Regions from separate parts of the Bradyrhizobium sp. BRP20 genome, predicted to be linked through region 1. Evidence: predicted binding sites of a transcription regulator. Region 1 holds the regulator's gene; each other region holds the start of a gene.
The links. The regulator LexA, encoded in region 1, represses DNA repair genes until DNA is damaged. The targets are predictions, from matches to a motif close to TGTTCNNNNTGTGTTCNG.
Positions count from the first base shown of each region.

Region 2: a site for LexA is predicted at 1,747-1,764, ahead of I6F33_RS00055 (helicase-related protein). Genes of this name have one in related genera too.
Region 3: a site for LexA is predicted at 5,187-5,204, ahead of I6F33_RS15205 (PA0069 family radical SAM protein). Genes of this name have one in related genera too.

Region 1 covers NZ_JADYVY010000006.1:204,537-211,856, forward strand. Annotated here, with positions in the region: gene I6F33_RS16665 (glutamine--tRNA ligase/YqeY domain fusion protein) at 1-190, shown strand, start outside; gene I6F33_RS16670 (SgcJ/EcaC family oxidoreductase) at 208-594, shown strand; gene I6F33_RS16675 (ComEC/Rec2 family competence protein) at 718-2,991, shown strand; gene I6F33_RS16680 (GAF domain-containing protein) at 2,998-3,939, opposite strand; gene I6F33_RS16685 (hypothetical protein) at 4,157-4,591, opposite strand; gene lexA (transcriptional repressor LexA) at 4,980-5,681, opposite strand; gene glp (gephyrin-like molybdotransferase Glp) at 5,858-7,066, opposite strand; gene I6F33_RS16700 (hypothetical protein) at 7,198-7,320, shown strand, end outside.
Region 2 covers NZ_JADYVY010000001.1:9,454-16,773, forward strand. Annotated here, with positions in the region: gene I6F33_RS00050 (DUF3108 domain-containing protein) at 522-1,340, shown strand; gene I6F33_RS00055 (helicase-related protein) at 2,045-5,476, shown strand; gene I6F33_RS00060 (RNA-binding S4 domain-containing protein) at 5,505-5,756, shown strand; gene fdxA (ferredoxin FdxA) at 5,889-6,227, shown strand; gene I6F33_RS00070 (CarD family transcriptional regulator) at 6,572-7,320, shown strand, end outside.
Region 3 covers NZ_JADYVY010000005.1:325,583-332,902, reverse strand. Annotated here, with positions in the region: gene I6F33_RS15225 (glycosyltransferase) at 1-241, opposite strand, end outside; gene I6F33_RS15220 (RMD1 family protein) at 495-1,337, shown strand; gene I6F33_RS15215 (acetate/propionate family kinase) at 1,426-2,598, opposite strand; gene I6F33_RS15210 (phosphoketolase) at 2,601-5,015, opposite strand; gene I6F33_RS15205 (PA0069 family radical SAM protein) at 5,226-6,389, shown strand; gene I6F33_RS15200 (VOC family protein) at 6,414-6,869, shown strand; gene I6F33_RS15195 (ribonuclease HII) at 6,947-7,320, shown strand, end outside.

The DNA.
Region 1 (7,320 bases):
GAACTCGCTGGAGATCCTCGCCGATGCGCGGGTCGAGGCGTCCGTTGCGGAGAGCAATTCGACCGAGCCGATGCAGTTCGAGCGCCAGGGCTATTTCGTGCGTGACAAGGACTCGACGCCCGGCAAGCCGGTGTTCTCGCGCACGATCGGTCTGCGCGACACGTTCGCGAAGGAAGTCGCCAAGGGTTGAGAAGGGCTGAGCAGGACATGAGCAGCGAGGCCGACGCCATCGTTTCCGCCATCATCGCGAAATGGTGCGCCGGCTTCGCGACGCTCGATGCGGCCGCGCTGTCCTCGCTCTATGCGAAGGACGCATTCTTCTTCGGCTCCAACCCGAAGCTCTATCGCGGCCGGGACGGCGTCGCCGAATACTTCAACGGCCTGCCGCGCTGGCGCAGGCCAAGCGCCGCGTTCTCCGATGTGCACGCCGCGCAGGCCGGCCCTGATCTGATCAACATGGCCGCGACCATCACGTTCGATCTCGCGGGCGAGCGGGATGATCTCGTCGTCAAGATGAGCTGGGTCATCATCCGCGAGGACGGCGAGTGGAAGATCGTCAATCACCACGCCTCCTCGCAGGCGCCGCTGATCTAGCAACGGGCGCCAGCCCGGAGAAAAGTAGGGCGCTCTTCGCCTGTTCCCGATCCGTACCGCTATTCGTGCAGCCGCACGGTCCGGTAGCCTCCGCAGCCGTCGCGTATCGTAAGGTGCAGGGGAATGGCGGAGCCGGGCCGGCCAGGACGGTCCCAGGGAGTTGCCGGGACGTGGCCGGTCGGCCGCGCGGCCGGCGGTTTTGCGCCGGTGGGCTTTGGCATCTGGCCGGCGATCATCGAGACGCTGCGCCAATGGGCTCGGGGCGAGGCCGGGCCTGGCCGGCTGTTGCCGTGGGTGCCGGTCGCCTTCGGCGGCGGCATTGCGCTTTATTTCGCCGCCGATCATGAGCCGGTGCTGTGGGTGGTTGCCGCCACAGCCATCGCGCTAATGCTCGGCGCGGTGCTGCTCCGGCGGAGCCGGCTGTTTGCGCCCGCCATCATGCTCGCGGCGGTCGCGGCTGGTTTTGCCGTGGCGACCTGGAAGACCGCGCGTATCGCGCACACCGTTTTGGCAAAACCGCTCTATTCGGTGTCGCTGTCGGGCTTCGTGGAAGCGCGCGACATCCGCGAGCGCACCGACCGTTTCGTGCTGCGCGTCAGCGCGATGGAGGCGCAGCGCAGCGACGTCAAGCTCGAGCGCGTCCGCCTCTCGGTGCGCAAGGGCACGGCGCCTGAGGTTGGCAGCTTCGTGCAGCTGAAGGCGCGGCTGCTCCCGCCGATCTCGCCGGTGCGCCCCGGCAGCTATGATTTCTCGCGCGACATGTTCTTCCAGGGCATCGGCGCCTCCGGCTTCGTGATGGGCGCGATCACGGCGTCCACACCGCCGGATGGCGGCGGCCTGCGGCTGCGCTATGCCGCCTTCATGCAGGGCCTGCGCGACGCGATCGACGCGCGCATCCGCGCAACGCTCGAAGGCGACAACCGCGCGATTGCGACGGCGCTGCTCACGGGGCGGCGCGATGCGATCACCGCGCCCGTGAACGATGCCATGTTCGTCTCGGGACTCGGCCATGTGCTGTCGATCTCCGGCTATCACATGGCGGTCGTCGCCGGCGTCGTCTTCTTCGCGGTGCGCGCGCTGCTGGCCTTGATCCCGGGGCTGGCGGCCGGCTCTGCCATCAAGAAATGGTCGGCCGCCGCGGCGCTGGTCGCGGCCGCGTTCTACCTGTTGCTGTCGGGCGCGGAGGTTGCGACGCAAAGATCGTTCTTCATGACGGCGGTGGTGCTGATCGCAGTGATGGTCGACCGCCGCGCCATCACCTTCCGCACGCTGGCGGTTGCCGCGCTGATCGTGCTTGCGGTCGCGCCGGAGGCGTTGGTGCATCCAAGTTTCCAGATGTCGTTTGCGGCAACGCTCGGGCTGGTGGCGCTGGTGCAGATCGGCATGCCGAACCTGCTCGCCTCGCCCGATCATTCCGCGACGGCGCGGATCGCGTTGTGGGGCGGCCGCGAGATCGCGATGCTGTTCCTGGCCTCGCTGATCGCGGGGCTCGCGACCACGCCATACGCCGCCTTCCACTTCCATCGCGTGACCCCATACGGCGTGCTCGCCAATCTCGGCGCCATGCCGGTGGTCTCGGCGCTGGTGATGCCGGCCGGGCTGTTGGGGCTGCTCGCGGCGCCCTTCGGGCTCGACGGCGTGTTCTGGTGGTTGATGGGGATCGGCATCGAGTGGATGGTCCTGGTCGCGCGCTGGGTGGCGGCTCTGCCGGGCGCCGTCGGCCGCATTCCCGCCTTCGGGATCGCGCCGCTGATCGCAGCGAGCCTCGGGCTCATCGTGATGGGCCTGTTGCGCACGCCCTTGCGCTGGTCCGGCGCCCTGGTGCTGCTGGCAGCGATCCTCTGGGGACTGTCGGTGCGGCAGCCCGATATCCTGATTGCCGGGGATGGCGCGAGCGTCGCGGTCCGGGGCGGGGATGGGCGCTTGCAGGTGATCCGCGCCAGCAAGGACAGCTTCCTGCTGAAGGAGTGGTTGGCTGCCGATGCCGATCCGCGCGATGCCGGCAACGCCTCGTTGGCGAGCGGGGTGTCGTGTGACGAGTCCGGCTGCGTGGCGCCGCTCGCGGACGGACGACTGATCGCGTTGGCGACGCGTATCGACGCGCTGGCCGATGATTGCAGCCGCGCCGCGCTGGTGGTGACGGCGCGGCCTGCGCCACCCGATTGCGCGGCGATGGTGGTCGATCGGGCGCGTCTTGCCAGTCAGGGCGCACTGGCTCTGACGAGACGCGGCGAGGGCTTTTCGGTGCAGGCGGTGAGGACGAGGGGAGCAAGCCGTCCCTGGCTGCCGGCCGGCGCCGGCGAGGGAGATTTCGACGGCAGCCTCGTGCCGAAGGCGGCCGTGCCCCGCAACCGGGACGCAACGCCATCGGAGGCCGACTTGCAGGCCGACGATTGACGCGGATCACAAATACCAGGCCAGCACGGCGTCAAGCCTTCCGTTGCCGATAACCGGCAGGGCCACCATTCGGCTCAGCCCGGCTGCGCAGGCTTCGGAGCCGGCGATCGAGCCGTCAGAGGTGAGATCGTCGTTGAGCGCGGGCATGCCGGCGGCCCAGGCGCCGCCGATGCTGCCTTCGCCCCTGGCGATGGACTGCGCCGCATAGCGTGCGGCGAGGTCGGTCTGCGCGCTGCAATCGCCGGCGCGAAAGACCAGCGCCGAACGGTCCTCGTTCGGGACCCAGATCTCGAAGCGTCGTGCAATCGGCGTTGCCTGCGCGGAGAGGAATGTCAGAACCCAGGTCTGGTCGGTACCGGTTCGGTAGGGCACGCCGACGCCGAGATTGATCCCGACCTTGGCGGCGTCCTCCCAGCGCAGGAAGCTCTTGGCGTCGTGCAAGTCCTTGATGATCAGCGGCAGGCCCGCCTTCCAGGTGCGTCCGGGCAGGCCGAAGCCGCGCGGAAATCTGGTGTGGCGGGAGTTGAATTCGAACATGTCCGCGGTGCCGTAATAGCCATCGACGAGCCCCATCTCATGCGAGAGATCAGGATCGTTGTGCCAGAGTTCGATCGCGCCGACATGCGCCTCGTCGTCGCCGCAGAACAGCACCAGCACGGCTTGCAGGAATTCGCCCGCGAACACCGGCACCGCCACGCCGCAGGTGAGGCTGGCCGCAGCGGCCTGATCGGTCCGCTTGAAATAGGAGTTGGCGAATTTCGTGAGGATGACGGGGTGGCCACAGGCCCAGGCCTTGCCTGGAAGTCCCTCGTCATATCCGAAGTGCAGCTCTTCGCTGACGGCTTTGAACGCGGACAGCCCATCGTCGTAGAGGCCGCCGCCGAATTCCAGCCGCATGCGCGTCCGGTCGGGTACCCAGAGTTCAACGACGCGAATGAAGGTCTTCATCGAGCGTGTCCGCCGCCTCAAACCACGACAGCATCGGTCATTTGGCTGCGGAGCGGACGTTCAAAATGCGGGCAGCACGGCCCAAACTTCGTGCGACGACGAGGCGCGGCGGTGGGCTCGCCGATCGAATGTCCTGAAACACAAACTTGCCGGGCTCGCCGGCCTCGGCCGGCGACGGCAATTTCAATCCCGGGCTCGGCCTGTCGGCCGAAGGGCGTCAGCCGATCGGCAGGCGCGTGATCGTGGGCCGCGTGTCGGCGACGATCTGCGGCTTGTGCTCGCGCTCGGGGGCTGCCTGCGTCACCGGCAATTGCAGCACGGTCGCGCGCTGGCCTTCGACGAGCTGCGTCACCAGCACGTATTTGCCGTCGGGGAATTCGATCGCGTCATGATGGCGATCGGGAATGTGCGGGTCGATCTTGCCGAACTTGCCGACGCGAGAGTTCACGGTGCGCGTCCAGATCCAGCGGTTGTCGTAGCGGACATTGTCGGCGAAAGCGAGCTCCGTCCCCGGCAGCAGACAGACCGCGACGGAGGGATCGGCTTCGGAAGCGAAACCGCGCGTCGAGGTGCCGCGGAAGGTTGTCGTGACGATCGTCTCGCCGACTTCGGCGGGGCGCGTCGCGACGGCATGCAGGCTGTAGTCACACATCGGGTGCTCCTCATGCTGGGATAGCGACCCGCGTCTCTTTCGAGGCGCAGGCCTCTATCAGAGTGGAAGCATACAACGCTCTGCTCGGTTATGGGCAAATCTGCGGCTCGCGTCCGCAGCGCGCGATCACATTATCTTTCCCGGATTCGATAGGAACAAACCTCGCGTCCTTGCATTCGGCCGGAGCTATCAGCACTGCCGGCACAACTCTACCGGTGAAGCAGAGCGAGATTGCTGCGCGCCTGCGCGGGCGAATGTCGCGCGGGAAGATGGACCGGACAGCCGGCGCAGAACCAGAGAAACCGTCCAGCCGGAGCGGACAAGTATCCGCTCCGATCCTGGATGCCGATGCCGATCGAAACGCGCGCGGCGCTTGATGTTTCCCGTATCAGTACTTCCGGTAAAGCCCGATCAGCTTGCCCTGGATCTTCACGCGGTTCGGCGGAAGAATGCGGACCTCGTAGGCGGCATTGGCGGGCTCGAGCGCGATCGAGGCGCCGCGGCGGCGGAAGCGCTTGAGCGTGGCCTCCTCGTCGTCGATCAATGCCACCACGATGTCGCCGGTATTTGCGGTCTCGTTGCGCTGGATCAGCGCCATGTCGCCGTCGAGGATGCCGGCCTCGACCATCGAATCGCCGCGCACTTCGAGCGCGTAGTGCTCGCCCGAGCCGAGCATGTCCGGCGGCACGCTGATGGTATGGCTGCGGGTCTGCAGCGCCTCGATCGGCGTGCCGGCGGCGATGCGGCCCATCACGGGCACCGCGACGGGGCGCTCGCCCTCGTCCGCGGGCGGGCTGGAGCTCGCGCGCACCTTGCCGAGATTGCCCTCGATCACGCTCGGGGTGAAGCCACGGCGATTGCCGGCGGCGGCCTGGAGCTCGGGCAGTTTGATCACCTCGATGGCACGGGCACGGTTGGGCAGGCGGCGAATGAAGCCGCGCTCCTCGAGCGCAGTGATCAGGCGATGGATGCCTGACTTCGAGCGCAGGTCGAGCGCATCCTTCATCTCGTCGAAGGACGGCGGCACGCCGCTTTCCTTCAGACGTTCGCTGATGAACCGCAGAAGCTCGTATTGTTTGCGCGTCAACATCTCGACCAAAGTCCCCCGGTTGATGTCGTTCGATTCCGACACGATGAAGTCGGCACTAAGCCGCTACATCCTCGAAACAAATCATGAACGGACACTATATGTTCGATATGTGTTCCGCAACTGCTTAATTTATGGTGAACGCGGCCAAGCTCGCGGAATGCGTGTGGCTGGGCGGCTCAGACGGGCAGCCGGAGCACCTCGCAAGGCGTGCCGGCCTCGGCCTTCGGCGCGAACGGTGCGCGCACCAGAAGTACCTGTGCCGCAGCGAGATTCGCAAGAAGGGAGGAGTCCTGATGGCTGACCGGAAGGGCGACGCGCGTGCCGTCGTCGCGCTCCTCCAGCCGCGCACGCAGATAGTCCTCGCGCTGGTCGTTGGCGGCGAGATCGCGGCCCAGCACGGCGCGCTCGCGCCGATGATGAATCGCTGAACGGCCCGACAGGGCGCGAATCAAGGGGACCATGAACAGGAAGGCGCACACGTAGGACGACACGGGATTGCCGGGCAGGCCAATCACGCGCATCGCGCCTATCCGACCGTGCATCATCGGCTTGCCCGGCCGGATCGCGATCTTCCAGAACGCCATCGCGATGCCTTCGCCCTTGAGCGCCTGCTGGACCAGGTCGTGGTCGCCGACCGAGGCACCGCCGGTCGTGATCAGGATGTCGGCGCCGCTCTCGCGCGCGCGGCGGATGCCGGCGGACGTCGCCTCCAGTGTATCGGCGGCAATTCCGAGGTCGATGGTCTCGGCGCCCTCGCTGCGGGCGAGCGCATGCAGGGCATAGCCGTTGGAATAGACGATCTGGCCGCGACCAGGCGTGGTGCCCGGCATCACGAGCTCGTCGCCGGTGGCGAGAACGGCAACCCTCGGGCGGCGGATGATGGCGAGATGCGGATGATTCATTCCGGCGGCAAGGGCGAGATCGCGCTCGGTGAGGCGGATTCCCTTGCGCAGCAGCACGTCGCCTTCGCGGAAGTCGACGCCTGCAGGGCGGATGTGCCGGCCGAAAATGGCGGCTTCCTTGATCGTCACATGTTTGCCGTCGGCAGCTGTGTCCTCCTGGATCACGACGGCATCGGCGCCGTCGGGAACGACGCCGCCGGTGAAGATCCGCACGGCTTCGCCGGGGCCGACGCTTCCCGCGAGCGGCCGGCCCGCCGCGACCTCGCCGACGACGGTCAACCTCGAATCGTTTGCCGCGTCGGCCGTGCGCACGGCATAGCCGTCCATCGCCGACATCGCCTCCGGCGGCTGCGTGCGCCGCGCCGCGACATCGCGGGCTAGCACACGATGGTAGGCCTCGTCGAGGCAAACCATCTGTTCAGCCAGCGGCTCGACGCCGGCCAACACCGCGGCAAGCGCGTCAGAAACCGGCATCAGGGCCACGGGCGAACTCCGCAACAAATCAGGACTGGGTCGGCAAGTTCTAGCCGAGCGGAGGAGCTGAAGCAAAAGGCCTCCCTTGCCAGCCAGGAACCACACTTCCTTTTGGTCTCGACCCGGCTTATCTTCTGCCAATGACAGAACTGCTCGAAAAGGCGCTGAAGGCCGTGCGGCGGCTTCCTGCGGATAGCCAGGACGAGATTGCACGCGCCATGTTGGCGTTGAGCGACGCCGGAGAGGAGGCTGAGGAAGTCGAT
Region 2 (7,320 bases), on a different contig from region 1:
CCTTGCAGGGAGCGGGCGGACGTATAGGGGGGAAGGGGCCTTGCGTCAAGGCGACGGGCCGTTTTTGGCCCGTCGTCCCGGGGCGGGCAGAGCCCGAACCCGGGATCTCGTGCCCCGCGCTCGGTGTCATCGCCCGGCTTGACCGGGCGATCCAGTACGCCGCGGCGGCGCGGCTGACCAGAGGCGCTGCGGCGTACTGGATGCCCCGGTCAGGCCGGGGCATGACAGCGGAGGGTGGGGAGCGGTGGGAACGCCCCCCGTTACCGCTCGATCACCAAAACGGCAATGATTGTCGCGCCTTACCATCACATAAAGGGCGTATTCGCCGTCGAAGAGTCCGGTGGAGTTCCCGGGGCTGCACGCCCCGACACATTGTTTGTCGCCGGTTTTGGCTTAAGTAACAGCATATCGCGCTCTGATTGGATTGTTTCGTGCCGACAACGCTTCATTTCGCGCAAGTCCTGCGCTCAGCCTGTCTGTGTCGGGGCGTCCGCTTGGACGTCCCCTTGGCCGGCCGGCTGATGGCGCTTTGTGGCCTGGCGGTGGTGCTGGGCCTGGCGTCCGGCGCAGCGCCCGCGGCGGCGCAAGGCAAGCTCGAGGCGCAATATGAGGCGACGCTGGCGGGCATTCCCGTCGGCAAGGGCGCCTGGAACATTGATATCCAGGACGACGTGTTCTCGGCGGCGGCCGCCGGCGGCACCACCGGGCTTTTGAAGTCGTTCACGGGCGGGTCCGGCACCGGCGCCAGCCAGGGGCGCGTCGTTGGTGGCGCGCTGGTTGCGACCGGCTACCAGGCCTCCACCACCACCCAGAAAAAGACCGAAGAGATCCGCATCACCCTCGACAAGGGCAATGTGAAGGATTTTGCCATCCTGCCGGAGCCGCCGGTCGATCCCGATCGCATCGTCGTCACTGAGGCGCATCGCCGCGGCGTTTGGGACCCCATGACCGCTTCGCTCTTGCGCGTCCCGGGCACCGGTGATCCCGTCTCACAGGACGCCTGCCACAGCTCCGCGCCCGTGTTCGACGGCCGCATGCGCTACGAGCTCAAGCTCGATTTCAAGCGCATGGAGACCGTGAAGGCGGAGAAGGGCTACAAGGGCCCGGTCGTGGTCTGCGCGATCTATTTCGTGCCGATCGCCGGCTACATCCCCGACCGCCCGGTGATCAAATACCTCGCCGCCCAGCGCAACATGGAGATCGCGTTCGCCCCCATCGCCGGCACGCGCATCCTGGTCCCGTTCTGGCTGAAAGTGCCGACCCCGCTCGGCCCGGCCATGCTGGAAGCGACGAGCTTCATCACGTCGCCCCAGCCGCCACGGGTCGCCAAGACGCAGTAGGCAAGGAGACCGCGCCGCTCTCTCCGCCGTCATTCCGGGGCGCGCCACTTGGCGCGAACCCGGAATCCATCGGGCTCCAGGGATGGTTTCACGATGGATTCCGGGCTCGCGACTGCGTCGCGCCCCGGAATGACGAGCGTTCGGTGCAGGCTAAGCAAAATCAATCACTTACCTACTGTGCATGGGGTTGTTTTCGCACTCTTTGTTTGGCCAGCCCGCCTGCGCAGTAAATCCATTTGACTCCTCCCCGATTCTGATTCGACTCCACACCATCCCCAGCTTTAACCACCCCGGTCGCTTGTGCGCCCCCGCAAAACTCCATCTAGTGCGCAACCAAGACGAGTCCCGCGACATGTTGCGTGAACGGAACGGGACTCACAGGGGAGTCAGCGATTCGGCCGCGATTCGTTCTAGAGTCGTTCCGAAGCTTAAAGTGAACGGGAAAAGCGTCGCAAAGTGAGACAGTTGCGCGGGATTTGGGGCGGGCGTTTTCACGCCCGCGGTGTGCCCCTCACCCTGAGGAGGCCGCGCAAGCGGCCGTCTCGAAGGGCGAGGGGCTTGGCTTGCCCAGCAGCACCAGCCGGGCCTTCATCCTTCGAGACGCGCTGACGCGCTCCTCAGGATGAGGAACGAAGAGCCAGCCCCCTCACCGCCCCATCCAGCACTGACATTCGCCCAAATCGCCATTACCTAATCCGATAGACATGGCTTTTTCCTCCTCCCCCTTCGCCTCCGAGCGCGCCCCCGGCGCGGGCGTCACTGCGGTGCTCGGTCCGACCAACACCGGCAAGACCCATCTCGCCATCGAGCGGATGCTGGCGCATCCCTCGGGCATGATCGGCCTGCCGCTGCGCCTGCTCGCGCGCGAGGTCTACAACAAGATCGCCGCCAGAGCCGGCGAGGCCAGCGTCGCGCTCGTCACCGGCGAGGAGAAGATCAAGCCGAAGAATCCGCGCTATTGGGTCTCGACCGTCGAGGCGATGCCGCGCGATATCGACGTCTCCTTCCTGGCCGTCGACGAGGTCCAGATCGCCGCCGATCTCGAGCGCGGCCACGTCTTCACCGACCGCATCCTCAACCGCCGCGGCCGCGACGAGACGCTGCTGCTGGGCGCCGCCACCATGCGCCCGATCATCGAGCGCCTGTTGCCGGGCGTGTCCATGATCACGCGGCCCAGATTGTCGCAGCTCGAATTCGCCGGCGACCGCAAGATCACGCGCCAGCCGCGCCGCACCGCCATCGTCGCGTTCTCGGCCGATGAAGTCTATGCGATCGCCGAGCTGATCCGCCGCCAGCATGGCGGCGCCGCCGTGGTGCTGGGCTCGCTGTCGCCCCGCACACGAAACGCGCAAGTGGCGATGTTCCAGAACGGCGACGTCGATTATCTCGTCGCCACCGATGCCGTCGGCATGGGCCTCAATCTCGACGTCGACCACGTCGCTTTCGCCTCCGACCGCAAGTTCGACGGCTACCAGTTCCGCCGCCTCACGCCGTCCGAATTCGCGCAGATCGCAGGGCGCGCCGGCCGCGCCACCCGCAACGGCACCTTCGGCACCACGGGCCGCTGCGCGCCGTTCGAGCCCGAGCTCGTCAACGCGCTGCAGAACCACACCTTCGATGCCGTGAAGGTGCTGCAATGGCGCAATTCCAAGCTCGATTTCTCCTCGCTCGGCGCGCTCCAGGTCTCGCTGAACCTCGCCCCCGGCCACGAGACGCTGACGCGCGCGCCGATCGCCGAGGACATGCGCGTGCTCGATCACGCCGCCCGCGACGGCGAGGTGCGCGATATCGCGCATGGCAAGGCTGCCGTGGAGCGGCTCTGGGAAGCCTGCCAGGTCCCGGACTATAGAAAGCTGTCGCCGGCCGCCCATGCCGAGCTGGTGACGACGCTGTACGGCTTCCTCATGCGCAAGGGCTGCATTCCCGATGCCTGGTTCGAGTCCCAGGTCACCCAGGCCGACCGCATCGACGGCGACATCGACACGCTGTCGGCCCGAATCGCCCAGATCCGCACCTGGACCTTCGTCGCCAACCGCCCGGACTGGCTGAAAGACCCGGAACGCTGGCAGGGGATCGCGCGGGAGGTCGAAAATAAATTATCGGATGCGCTCCATGAACGCTTGACGGAGCGTTTCGTTGATCGCCGGACCAGTGTATTGATGCGCCGCCTGCGGGAGAACACGAGCTTGAATACTGAAATCGGCAAGACCGGCGAAGTCATCGTCGAAGGCCATGTCATCGGCCGCCTCGATGGCTTCACCTTTGCACCGGATGCGGCGGAAGCCGGCTCCGATGCGAAAGCCTTGCAGGCTGCAGCGCAAGCGGTGCTCGCCGGCGAGATCAACGCGCGCGCCGAAAAGCTGGGCAATGCGCCGGACGATCAGTTCGTGCTGACGTCCGAAGGCATCATCCGCTGGACCGGCGATGCCGTGGCCCGCCTTGCCGCCGCGGACGAGGCGCTGCATCCGCGCATCCGCATCATCTCCGACGAGCGCCTGACCGGCGCCCCCCGCGACAAGGTGCAGGCGCGGCTCGAGCTCTGGCTCAAGACGCACATCGAAAAGCTGCTCGGGCCGATGTTCGAGCTGTCGAAGGCCGAGGACGTCACCGGCATTGCCCGCGGCATCGCCTATCAGCTGGTCGAGGCGCTCGGCGTGCTCGAGCGTCCGAAGATCGCCAGCGAGCTGAAAGATCTCGACCAGCCCTCGCGCGCCGTGTTGCGCAAATACGGCGTCCGCTTCGGCGCCTATCACCTCTATTTCCCCGGCCTGCTCAAGCCCGCCGCGCGTGCGCTCGCCGCACTGCTCTGGGCGCTGAAGCAGGACAATGTCGATCTCTCCGCGCTGTCGGGCGCGCAGCATCTGGCCTCCTCGGGCCGTACCTCGTTCCCGGTCGACAAGGCGCTGCCGCGCGATGCCTATCGCGTGCTCGGCTACAAGCAGGCCGGCGAGCGCGCGGTGCGCGTCGACATCCTGGAACGCCTCGCCGACCTGATCCGCCCGGCGCTGGCCTGGCGCGAGAATTCGCCGGGCGAAAAGCCCGCCGGCGCGTTCGATGGCCGCAGCTTCGTGGTCACGCAGGCGATGACCTCGCTGACCGGATCTGCCGGCGAGGATTTTGCCTCCGTGCTGCGCGCGCTCGGCTATCGCATGGAGAAGCGCCCGCCGCTGCCGCCCAAGCCTGTGGTCGCCGAGCAGGTCGTGACCGAGCAGATCGTCACTGAGACCGTCGCGGCCGAGACGCCGCCCGCTGAAGGCAGCGCGGAGACCTCGACCGAGGCTGCAGCCGAGGCCGTTGCCGGCCTGCCGGCTGAGGCCACGGCCGCTGATGCTACGGCCGAATCCGTCACCGTCGAAGACGCCCCCGGCATGGAGCCGCACGACGAGCCCGCTCCTGAGGAGGCTCACAAGGAGCCGGCGCTGGAAGCCTCTCCGGAAGCGCCCGTCACGCCCGAGGACGCCCCCGGCATCGCTCCGCCCGCAGAAGAGGCTGCGACGCCCGCCGAGGCTGCCGGCCTCGAAGCCGCTGCGGCCGAGACCGCCGCGACGGAAGCTGCTGCATCCCCCGATGCTGCCGCGCCTGAGGCGGCAGTTGCACCGGTCGAGCCCGAGCTGGTCGAGGTCTGGCGCCCTGCCGGTCGTCACGAAGATCGCAAGCCGCGCCACGAGCGCCATCGCCATCAGCGTCACAACAACCAGCGTCCGCGGCCCGGCGCTGCACCCGATGCAGCGAGCGCCGCGCCCGGCGAAGCCGCCGACGGCGCGAAGCCGGGCCATCGTCATGGCGGCGGCCATCGCCGCGATGGCGGCCGCGACTTCCGCAAGCCGCGTGAAGGCGGCGAGGGCGGTGAACGTCGCGACGACCGCAATCGCAGCTTCCAGGGCAAGGGGGACCGCGACAAGGATCGCGATCGCAACCGCGACAACAAGAAGTTCGGCGGAGATCGCGACAAGGGCCGCGACAATCGCGGCCGCGACCGCGACAAGGGCCGCGACCGCCGTGATCGCGAGTCGGGTCCCTCGCTGCGTCCCTACGCCTCGAGCGCGAACCCGCGCGAGCGCGATCGTCCGATCGATCCGAACTCGCCCTTCGCCAAGCTCGCCGCGCTGAAAGAGCAGCTGGGGCGGAAGGAGTAATCCCACGACGACGACCGAGCGGCAGCGCATCGACAAATGGCTGTGGCACGCGCGCGTGGTGAAGGCGCGCACCTCCGCGGCCGAGCTCGTCGTCACCGGCCATGTCCGCGTCAACGGCGTGCGCGAGACATCGCCGGGCCATGCGATCAAGCTTGGCGACGTCCTCACCATCGCGCTCGATCGCACCGTGCGCGTGCTGAAGGTCACCGCCTTCAACGAGCGCCGTGGCGATGCCGCCTCGGCTCGCGTGCTCTATGAGGAGCTCGGGACGCGCAATTAATTGCGCTTTGCATTCATTTCTTGATCGATCAAACACACAAAGCCGTCATGATCGGGCTTTCCCGACCTTGCGGCGCCCGGCCATCCGCGCTAGGCAAGCCGCGACTTCTAAAAGAGCTTTTCGGAGCGTTGGATGACTTACGTCGTCACTGAAAACTGCATCAAGTGCAAGTACACCGACTGCGTCGAGGTCTGCCCGGTCGATTGCTTCTACGAGGGCGACAACATGCTCGTCATCCATCCCGACGAGTGCATCGATTGCGGCGTGTGCGAGCCGGAATGCCCCGCCGACGCCATCAAGCCGGACACGGAACCGGGCCTCGAAAAGTGGCTCCAGGTCAACGCCGACTACGCCAAGAGCTGGCCGAACATCACCCAGAAGAAAGAATCACCTGCCGACGCCAAGGAATTCGACGGCATGGAAGGCAAGTTCGAGAAATATTTTTCTCCGAACCCCGGCTCTGGGGACTAATTCGCGCCCAAACTTAACCCTAATAGCGGCGCTGCCGCCGAAAACCAGCCCTCAAGACCCCTAAATCATTGATTTTTGCGGGAAATGTGCTATATTGGGCACATTAAGCCGAACCCCGTCAGCCCCGTTGGCCCCTCTGGGTTCCCGTGAAACCAAATGTCGAACAGGGGCGTGGCAGTTTCCGCGCGCAGGCTGTGTCACAGAAAACGCGTAAAAAGAGTACTTCAGCGAGGGCTTCCCATAAGGAGGCCAAAAAAGTCGCCGCGGCCAGCCGTAGCGCATCCAAGGGTCGGACCGCGACGAAGGCGCCGGCTGCAAAGTCCTCGAAGAACAAAAGAAGCGCAATGCCTAACAAGACTGCCAAACCGGCCGCGAAAGCGACCGCTGCCAAGCCTGCTGCCGCCAAGCCTTTGAATGTCAAGCCTGTGACTGCCAAGGCCCCCGCTGCCAAGCCCGCCGCGACGAAGGCCCCTGTTGCCGTTGCGCCCGCCAAGGCTCCCGTCGCCGCCAAGCCGGCTGCCAAGCCCGCGGCTGCGCCGAAGGTCGAGGAAAAGAAGGTCGTGACCCAGCGTCAGGGCTTCAAGGCCAACGAGTTCGTGGTCTATCCCGCTCACGGCGTCGGCCAGATCCTGGCCATCGAGGAGCAGGAGATCGCCGGTGCGAAGCTCGAGCTGTTCGTCATCAACTTCATCAAGGACAAGATGACGCTGCGCGTGCCGACCGCCAAGGTCGCCAATGTCGGTATGCGCAAGCTGTCCGATCCGGCCCTGGTCAAGAAGGCGCTGGAGACGCTCAAGGGCCGCGCCCGCGTCAAGCGCACCATGTGGTCGCGCCGCGCCCAGGAATACGAAGCGAAGATCAATTCGGGCGATATCGTCGCGATCGCGGAAGTCGTGCGCGACCTCTATCGCTCGGAATCGCAGCCCGAGCAGTCCTACTCGGAACGCCAGCTCTATGAAGCGGCGCTCGACCGCCTGTCCCGCGAGATCGCGGTGGTGCAGCACTCGACCGAGACCGAAGCGGTCAAGGAGATCGAGGCGCAGCTCGCCAAGAGCCCGCGCCGCAATGCCAAGGCGGAAGCTGCCGAGGGCGA
Region 3 (7,320 bases), on a different contig from region 1:
TCAGCCAGGGCGATCGGGCCTGGCGCGCGCCGGCAGCGAGCGCAGCGCCTTGCGAATGCCCTTCGAAGCCGATGAAACGGCAGCCCGCGACGTCGGCAACGCGCTCGATGACGCCGTTGCGCGTGCCGTCGACCAGAAGCACTTCCCGGATTACGCCGGCTGTGGCGCCGGGCACTAGCGCGGCCAGGGTTGCGACCGCCGTCTGCTCGACACCTTCGGTCGGAATGATGACGCTCAGCATGATTGAGGCTTCAGTTTCCGCACTTCGGGAGAAGCGTAGCGTTGCATGATGTTGTCATAAACCCGTCGCGCTGCCGAGTGCAACTTTCGGAAGGGGCTTCGGCGTGCGATGGTAAACTGCCGCGAGTTCATCGCGGCCAGATGTGCCAGGCGCGGGCTGGTAATATTGCCGAATGTTTCGGCACAAGCCGATCCTGACGGTATTAACCCCGAATGCTTCGTGGCGACGTTTCGCTGCCCGGGAGAGACCTTGCATGAACGCCGATCACCTCGCCGTTGGCACCGCGCCAACATCGCCGAAGCAGGAGGGCGCGCCGACCTTGCGGATCCGGGCGCTGATGCTGGGCGACCGCATCAACGCGTCTGGCCTCGAGATCGGCACGCTGGTGTCCTCGACGCCGGCCGCCTTCCGCGTTCATGCCGGCCTTGCCGTGATCTTTCGCTACGGCGTCGTCGTGCTGATCGGGCTGTTGCCGTCGGAGGAGAAGGTCCTCGTCGACAACCTGAGATCGCGCGTGACCGGAGAGTTCAGCCCCTACGAGGAGGAGATCGCGCAGGCGCAGCTCTGCAACGAGGAAGCCGGCGAGACGATCCAGCCGGGCGGGCCGATCTGCCTCGCCAAGTTCTCCGACGACCGGCTGCTGCTGGTTGCGGACGCACTCGCCAAAAGCACGTCGCTGGCGCGCGATGAGCGCCGCGTCGCCGCGGTGTTCGACGTGATCGAGCCGTTTGCACGGGAGCTCGCCGAGCGCGGTCGCACGCCGCAACGGCGCAAGGGCATCCTGCAATTGATCGGCAACGCGCTGCTGGTGCAGCAGCGGGTCGCCGGCCGCGTCGCGGTCGCCGAGAAGCCCGACGTGCTCTGGGAGAAGCCCGAGCTCGACCGGCTCTATTCGCGCCTGGAGGACGAATACGAACTGAAGGAGCGCCTCGACACGCTCGAGCGCAAGCTTGCCGCGGTGTCGGAGACCGCCAACGCGCTGACCGATATCATCGACACCCAGCGCTCGCTCCGCCTGGAGATCGCCGTCGTGGTGCTGATCCTGATCGAGGTCGCGATGGGGACTTTTCAGCTCCTGACCGGCCGCGGTCACTAAGCATGATGAGATCAGGTTTGATTGCTATAACGTGAGTGCACTCCCTCTCCCGCTTGCGGAGAGGGTGTTTTCGCAACGGGATAACGCCCTAGATCAGAGCCGCGCAATGGCGCGCGATCATCATCTCTTCGTTGGTGGGGATGACGAAGACCTCGACCATGCTGTCGTTGCCGTTGATGCGCTCGCGCGCGGCATCGTTGCTTGCGGCGTCGATGCGCGCGCCCATCCAGGCGAGACGCTCGCCGATCGCGCCGCGGATCTCCTTGGCGTGCTCGCCGATGCTACCGGTGAAGATCAGGCAGTCCAGGCCGCCGAGCGTGGTCGCCATCATCGCGACCTGCTGCGCCGCACGGAACGTGAAGAGGTCGACGGCCTCACGCGCCGCAGCCTCGCGGCTCGCCAGCAGCGTGCGCATGTCGGCGGATATCCCTGAGACGCCGAACAGGCCTGACTCGTGATAGAGCAGGTGCTGGACATTCTCGACCGACATGTTCTCGTGCTGTTGCAGATAGAGCAGCACGCCCGGATCGATCGCACCGCAGCGCGTGCCCATCACGAGGCCGTCGAGCGGCGTCAGCCCCATCGTGGTGTCGATGCTGTGGCCATCGCGCAGGGCGCAGAGGCTGGCGCCATTGCCGAGATGCGCGATGACAGTGCGCTTGGCCACGAGCTCCGGCGCGACCTCGGCCAGGCGTCCCGCGACATATTCGAACGAGAGGCCGTGAAAGCCGTAGCGCCTGATCCCACGCGCCTCGAATCGCCGGGGAATGGCGAAGCGGCTCGCCGGCGGCGCGAGGCCGTGATGGAAGGCGGTGTCGAAACACGCGATCTGCGTCAGCCCGGGCCGGATCGCCGCCAGTGTGCGCACCGGCGCGAGGCAGCGCGGCTGGTGCAGCGGCGCCAGCGGCGTCAAGGCCTCCAGTTTCGCAATGATGTCGTCTGTCAGGACCTCCGGGCCTGAATAATCCGGCCCGCCGTGGACGATGCGATGGCCGATGGCCCGCAGGCTGCGTCCACCGAACCGGTCCTCGATGAAGGTGAGCACGTCCGCGAACAGATGGCCGCGGGCTCCGTCAGGCGCCTGATTGCTTGTCTCGAACAGGTCTTCGCCCGTGGGGCCCTTCACCACCAGCCGGGGTTTGGCCTCGTGCTCGTCGAGCAGGCCCTTGCAGAGCAGGGCAGGCTCGGCCGCCGCGACATCGAACAGGCCGAACTTGATGCTCGACGATCCCGCGTTGAGGACGAGGACCGTGTCCGACATCGCTAATCGCCGGCCTCGGCCGGCGTGTTGCCGCCGGCGCTGTTTTGCCAGACCCAGTCACGAATCTCAGGCATGTCTTCACCGTGCTCGCGGACATAACGGGAGTGTTCGATCAGTCTGTCGCGGAATTGCTGCTTCACCTGAGCGGCCTTGGTCGCCAGTCCCGGCACGCGTTCGATCGCCTCGATCGCGAGGTGGTAGCGGTCGAGTTCGTTGAGCACGACCATGTCGAAGGGCGTCGTCGTGGTGCCCTCCTCGGCAAAGCCGCGCACATGCATGCCGGCATGGTTGGTGCGATTATACGTCAGCCGGTGAATGAGATAGGGATAGCCGTGATAGGCAAAGATCACAGGCTTGTCGCGCGTGAACAGGCTGTCGAAGTCGCGGTCGGACAGGCCGTGCGGATGCTGCTCCCTCGGCTGCAGCGTCATGAGGTCGACGACGTTGACGACGCGGATCTTCAAGTCCGGCAGCGCCTTGCGTAGGAGGTCGACGGCAGCGAGCGTCTCCAGCGTCGGCACGTCGCCGGCGCAGGCCATGACGACGTCGGGCTCGCCCTTTCCGTCCTCCGTGCCCGCCCAGGTCCAGATGCCGATGCCGGCATCGCAATGCGTCGCCGCGTCCTGCATCGACAGCCATTGCGGCGCTGGCTGCTTGCCGGCGACGATTACGTTGATGCGGTTATAGGTCCGCAGGCAGTGGTCGGCGATCCACAGCAGCGTATTGGCGTCCGGCGGGAAGTAGATGCGGACGATGTCGGCCTTCTTGTTGGCGACGAGATCGACGAAACCGGGGTCCTGATGGCTGAAGCCGTTATGGTCCTGGCGCCAGACATGCGAGGTCAGCAGATAATTGAGCGAGGCGATCGGACGCCGCCACGGCAGCTCCCGCGTCACCTTCAGCCATTTGGCGTGTTGGTTGAACATGGAATCCACGATGTGGATGAAGGCCTCGTAGCAGGAGAAGAAGCCGTGCCGTCCGGTGAGCAGATAGCCCTCCAGCCAGCCCTGGCAGAGATGCTCGCTCAGCACCTCCATGACGCGGCCGTCCTGGGCGAGGTGCACGTCGTAAGGCTCGGTGGGCTCCATCCAGACGCGTTCGGTGGCTTCGAACACGGCGTCGAGCCGGTTCGATGCCGTCTCGTCCGGGCCCATGATGCGGAAGTTGCGCTCCTTCGCGTTGAGGCGGATGACATCGCGCAGGAATTTGCCGAGCTCGCGCGTCGCTTCCGCAACGACTTCGCCGGGCTGCGTCACCTCGATCGCGAAGCTGCGGAAGTCGGGCAGCTTCAGCTCCTTCTTCAGCACGCCGCCATTGGCATGCGGATTGGCGCCCATGCGCCTGACGCCTTCGGGCGCAAGCGCCTGAAGCTCGGCAACGAGCGCGCCGTTGCCATCGAACAGCTTTTCCGGCTCGTAACTGCGCATCCAGTCTTCGAGCACCTTGAGATGCTCCGGGTTCTCGCGGCAGCCTGCGACTGGCACCTGATGCGCGCGCCAGAAGCCCTCCACCTTCTTGCCGTCGACCTCCTTCGGGCCGGTCCAGCCCTTGGGGCTGCGCAGCACGATCATCGGCCAGCGCGGCCGCTCGACGGTTGTGCGGCCGTCGCGGGCATGTTGCTGGATCGAGCGGATGCTGGCGAATGCAACGTCGAGCGCATCGGCCATGGCCTGGTGCATCAATTTGGGATCGTCGCCGCTGACGAACAGCGGCTCGTGGCCGAACCCGCGGAAGAGGTCGCGGATCTCCGCGTCCTGCATCCGTCCGAGCACGGTGGGGCCCGCGATCTTGTAGCCGTTGAGATGCAGGATCGGCAGCACCGCCCCGTCATGGGCAGGGTTCAGGAACTTGTTGGAGTGCCAGGACGCAGCGAGCGGCCCGGTCTCGGCCTCGCCGTCGCCGACCACGCAGGCGACAATCAAATCCGGGTTGTCGAATGCGGCGCCATAGGCGTGCACCAGCGCATAGCCGAGCTCGCCGCCCTCGTGGATCGAGCCCGGCGTTTCCGGCGCCGCGTGGCTCGGGATGCCGCCGGGGAAGGAGAACTGCCGAAACAGCTTGCGCAATCCATCCGCATCGCGCGCGATCTCGGGATAGATGTCGCTGTAGCTGCCTTCGAGATAGGTGTTGGCGACCATGCCCGGACCGCCATGGCCGGGACCGCAGACATAGATCACGCTGACATCGAGCGCGCGGATGACGCGGTTGAGATGGGCATAGATGAAGTTCAGCCCCGGCGTCGTGCCCCAATGTCCGAGCAGACGCGGCTTGATGTGCTCGGGCCGCAGCGGCTCGCGCAGCAGCGGATTGTCGAGCAGGTAGATTTGCCCGACCGAGAGGTAGTTGGCGGCGCGCCAATAGCGATCGAGCAGATCGAGGTCGCTGCTCGCTTCGGCCGTTTTTTGTTGGATTGTCATGTTCCTGCCGACCTTCACTTCGCGATCGTCACCAACCCGGTTCCGGGGCGATCGATCCGTCGGGCATGAAACGGGATGGTCGTGACGGCTGTGTTGCGTGAGGTCAAAGGCAGGCGCGCGAAGTTTGGGCAGCTCTACTGTGCATGGGGTTGTTTTCACGTTTTTGGTTTGTGTTCTTGATTTGTTCCTATGTCGTGCTATCTTGGCTGCATGAGTCCAGCATCCTCTCATGCTCTCAAGCACCCGCCGGTCACGGCGCCCTCCGAGCCGGCGGGTGCGCCTTCAGATTTCCCCGAGCTTGGCGTCGCCATCGACCGCGCGCGACGGCGAGGGCGGGGCGCGCAGTCCAACGCCAGCGGCCGTTACGAGGCCGAGGCGCGGGTCGCTTTCGACGACGGCTGGCAGAGCCTCGACGAGCTGCCGCCGTTCAAGACGAGTGTCGCCGTCGACACCTCGCGCAAGGTGATCACACGCAACGATTCCCCCGACATCGGTTTCGACCGCTCGATCAATCCCTATCGCGGCTGCGAGCACGGCTGCGTCTATTGCTTCGCGCGGCCGACCCACGCCTATCTCGGCCTGTCGCCGGGGCTCGACTTCGAGTCAAAACTGTTCGTGAAGCCCGAGGCGCCTTCGCTGCTCGAGAAGGAGCTTGCGGCTCCCGGCTACGAGCCGCGGATGATCGCGATCGGCACCAACACCGATCCCTACCAGCCGATCGAGCGCGAGCGCAAGATCATGCGCGGCATTTTGGAAGTGCTGGAGCGCGCAGGGCATCCCGTCGGCATCGTCACCAAGTCGGCGCTGGTGCTGCGCGACATCGACATTCTCCAGCGGATGGCCAAGCGCAACCTCGCCAAGGTCGCGATCTCGGTCACCTCGCTCGATCCGAAGCTGGCGCGCACGATGGAGCCGCGGGCCTCGACGCCGCCGAAACGGCTGGAGGCGCTGAAGCAGCTCTCGGACGCCGGCATTCCCACCACGGTGATGGTCGCGCCCGTGATCCCTGCGCTGAACGATTCCGAGATCGAGCGCATCCTCGACGCCGCCGCCCATGCCGGGGTCAAGGAGGCTGCCTATGTGCTGCTGCGGCTGCCACTGGAGGTGCGCGATCTCTTCCGCGAATGGCTGATGGCGAACTATCCGGACCGCTATCGTCACGTCTTCACCCTGATCCGCGACATGCGGGGCGGGCGCGACTACGACGCCAAATGGGGCGAGCGGATGAAGGGCACCGGACCGATGGCTTGGACCATCGGCCGCCGCTTCGAGATCGCCTGCGAGAGGCTCGGCCTCAACAAGCGGCGCTCCAAGCTGACCATTGATCACTTTGCGCGGCCGAAGCGGAACGGTGATCAGCTCAGCCTGTTTTGAGCGGACACGTGCAAGAGGTGTCGCATGCTCAAGGAACTCGCGGTGCCGGTGCCGCGGCTGACCGTCATCACGCTCGGTGTGAACGACATCCGCGCCAGCATCGCCTTCTACGACGCGCTCGGTTTCTCGCGCCGGCTGAAGGAGACCGGCGAGGCGGTTGCGTTCTACGACACCGGCGGTCCGGTGCTAGCGCTTTATCACTGGGATCGGCTCGCCGCAGACGCGTCCTCGGAGGACCAGCCGAGGCCCACGACCTTTCGCGGCATGACGCTTGCCTGGAATTGCGTGACCCGCGAGGAGGTCGACGAGGTGCTGGCATTCGCCGTCGAGAAGGGGGCCACCTTGCTGAAGGCGGCGCACGCGACCGATTACGGCGGCTATTGCGGCTATTTTGCCGATCCCGATGCACATGTCTGGGAAGTCGTGGTCGCACCCGGCATCGAGGTGGGCGAGGACCGGCGGGTGCATCTGGCGGAGTAGGGCGGGCGGCCTGAATAACGGGAATATCGTGGGTTCCCGGTTGCGCTGGCGAAGCCCCCTGGCGCACGATCCCGGCCATGATTCGGGACCCCTCCGCCAAGACCCCAGCCAAAGCCGCGCCGAAGAAAAAGGCCGCGCCGAAGGCTGTGCCCGCCAAGGCGGCAAAGATATCTGCGGCCGATGCTGCGAAGGTTCCTGCCGGCAAGAAGGGCATCATCGCCGTTGCTCCCCCGAGCTTCCGCCGCGAGCGCGCGCTGATCAAGCGGGGCGTCTGGCCGGTCGCGGGCTGTGACGAGGCCGGCCGCGGCCCGCTCGCAGGTCCCGTGGTGGCCGCCGCGGTGATTCTCGATCCCGACCGCATTCCGCGCGGCATCGACGATTCCAAGCGCCTGACCGCCGAGGAGCGCGAAAAGCTGTTCGACAAGATCTGCGCCACCGCGCAGGTCTCGGT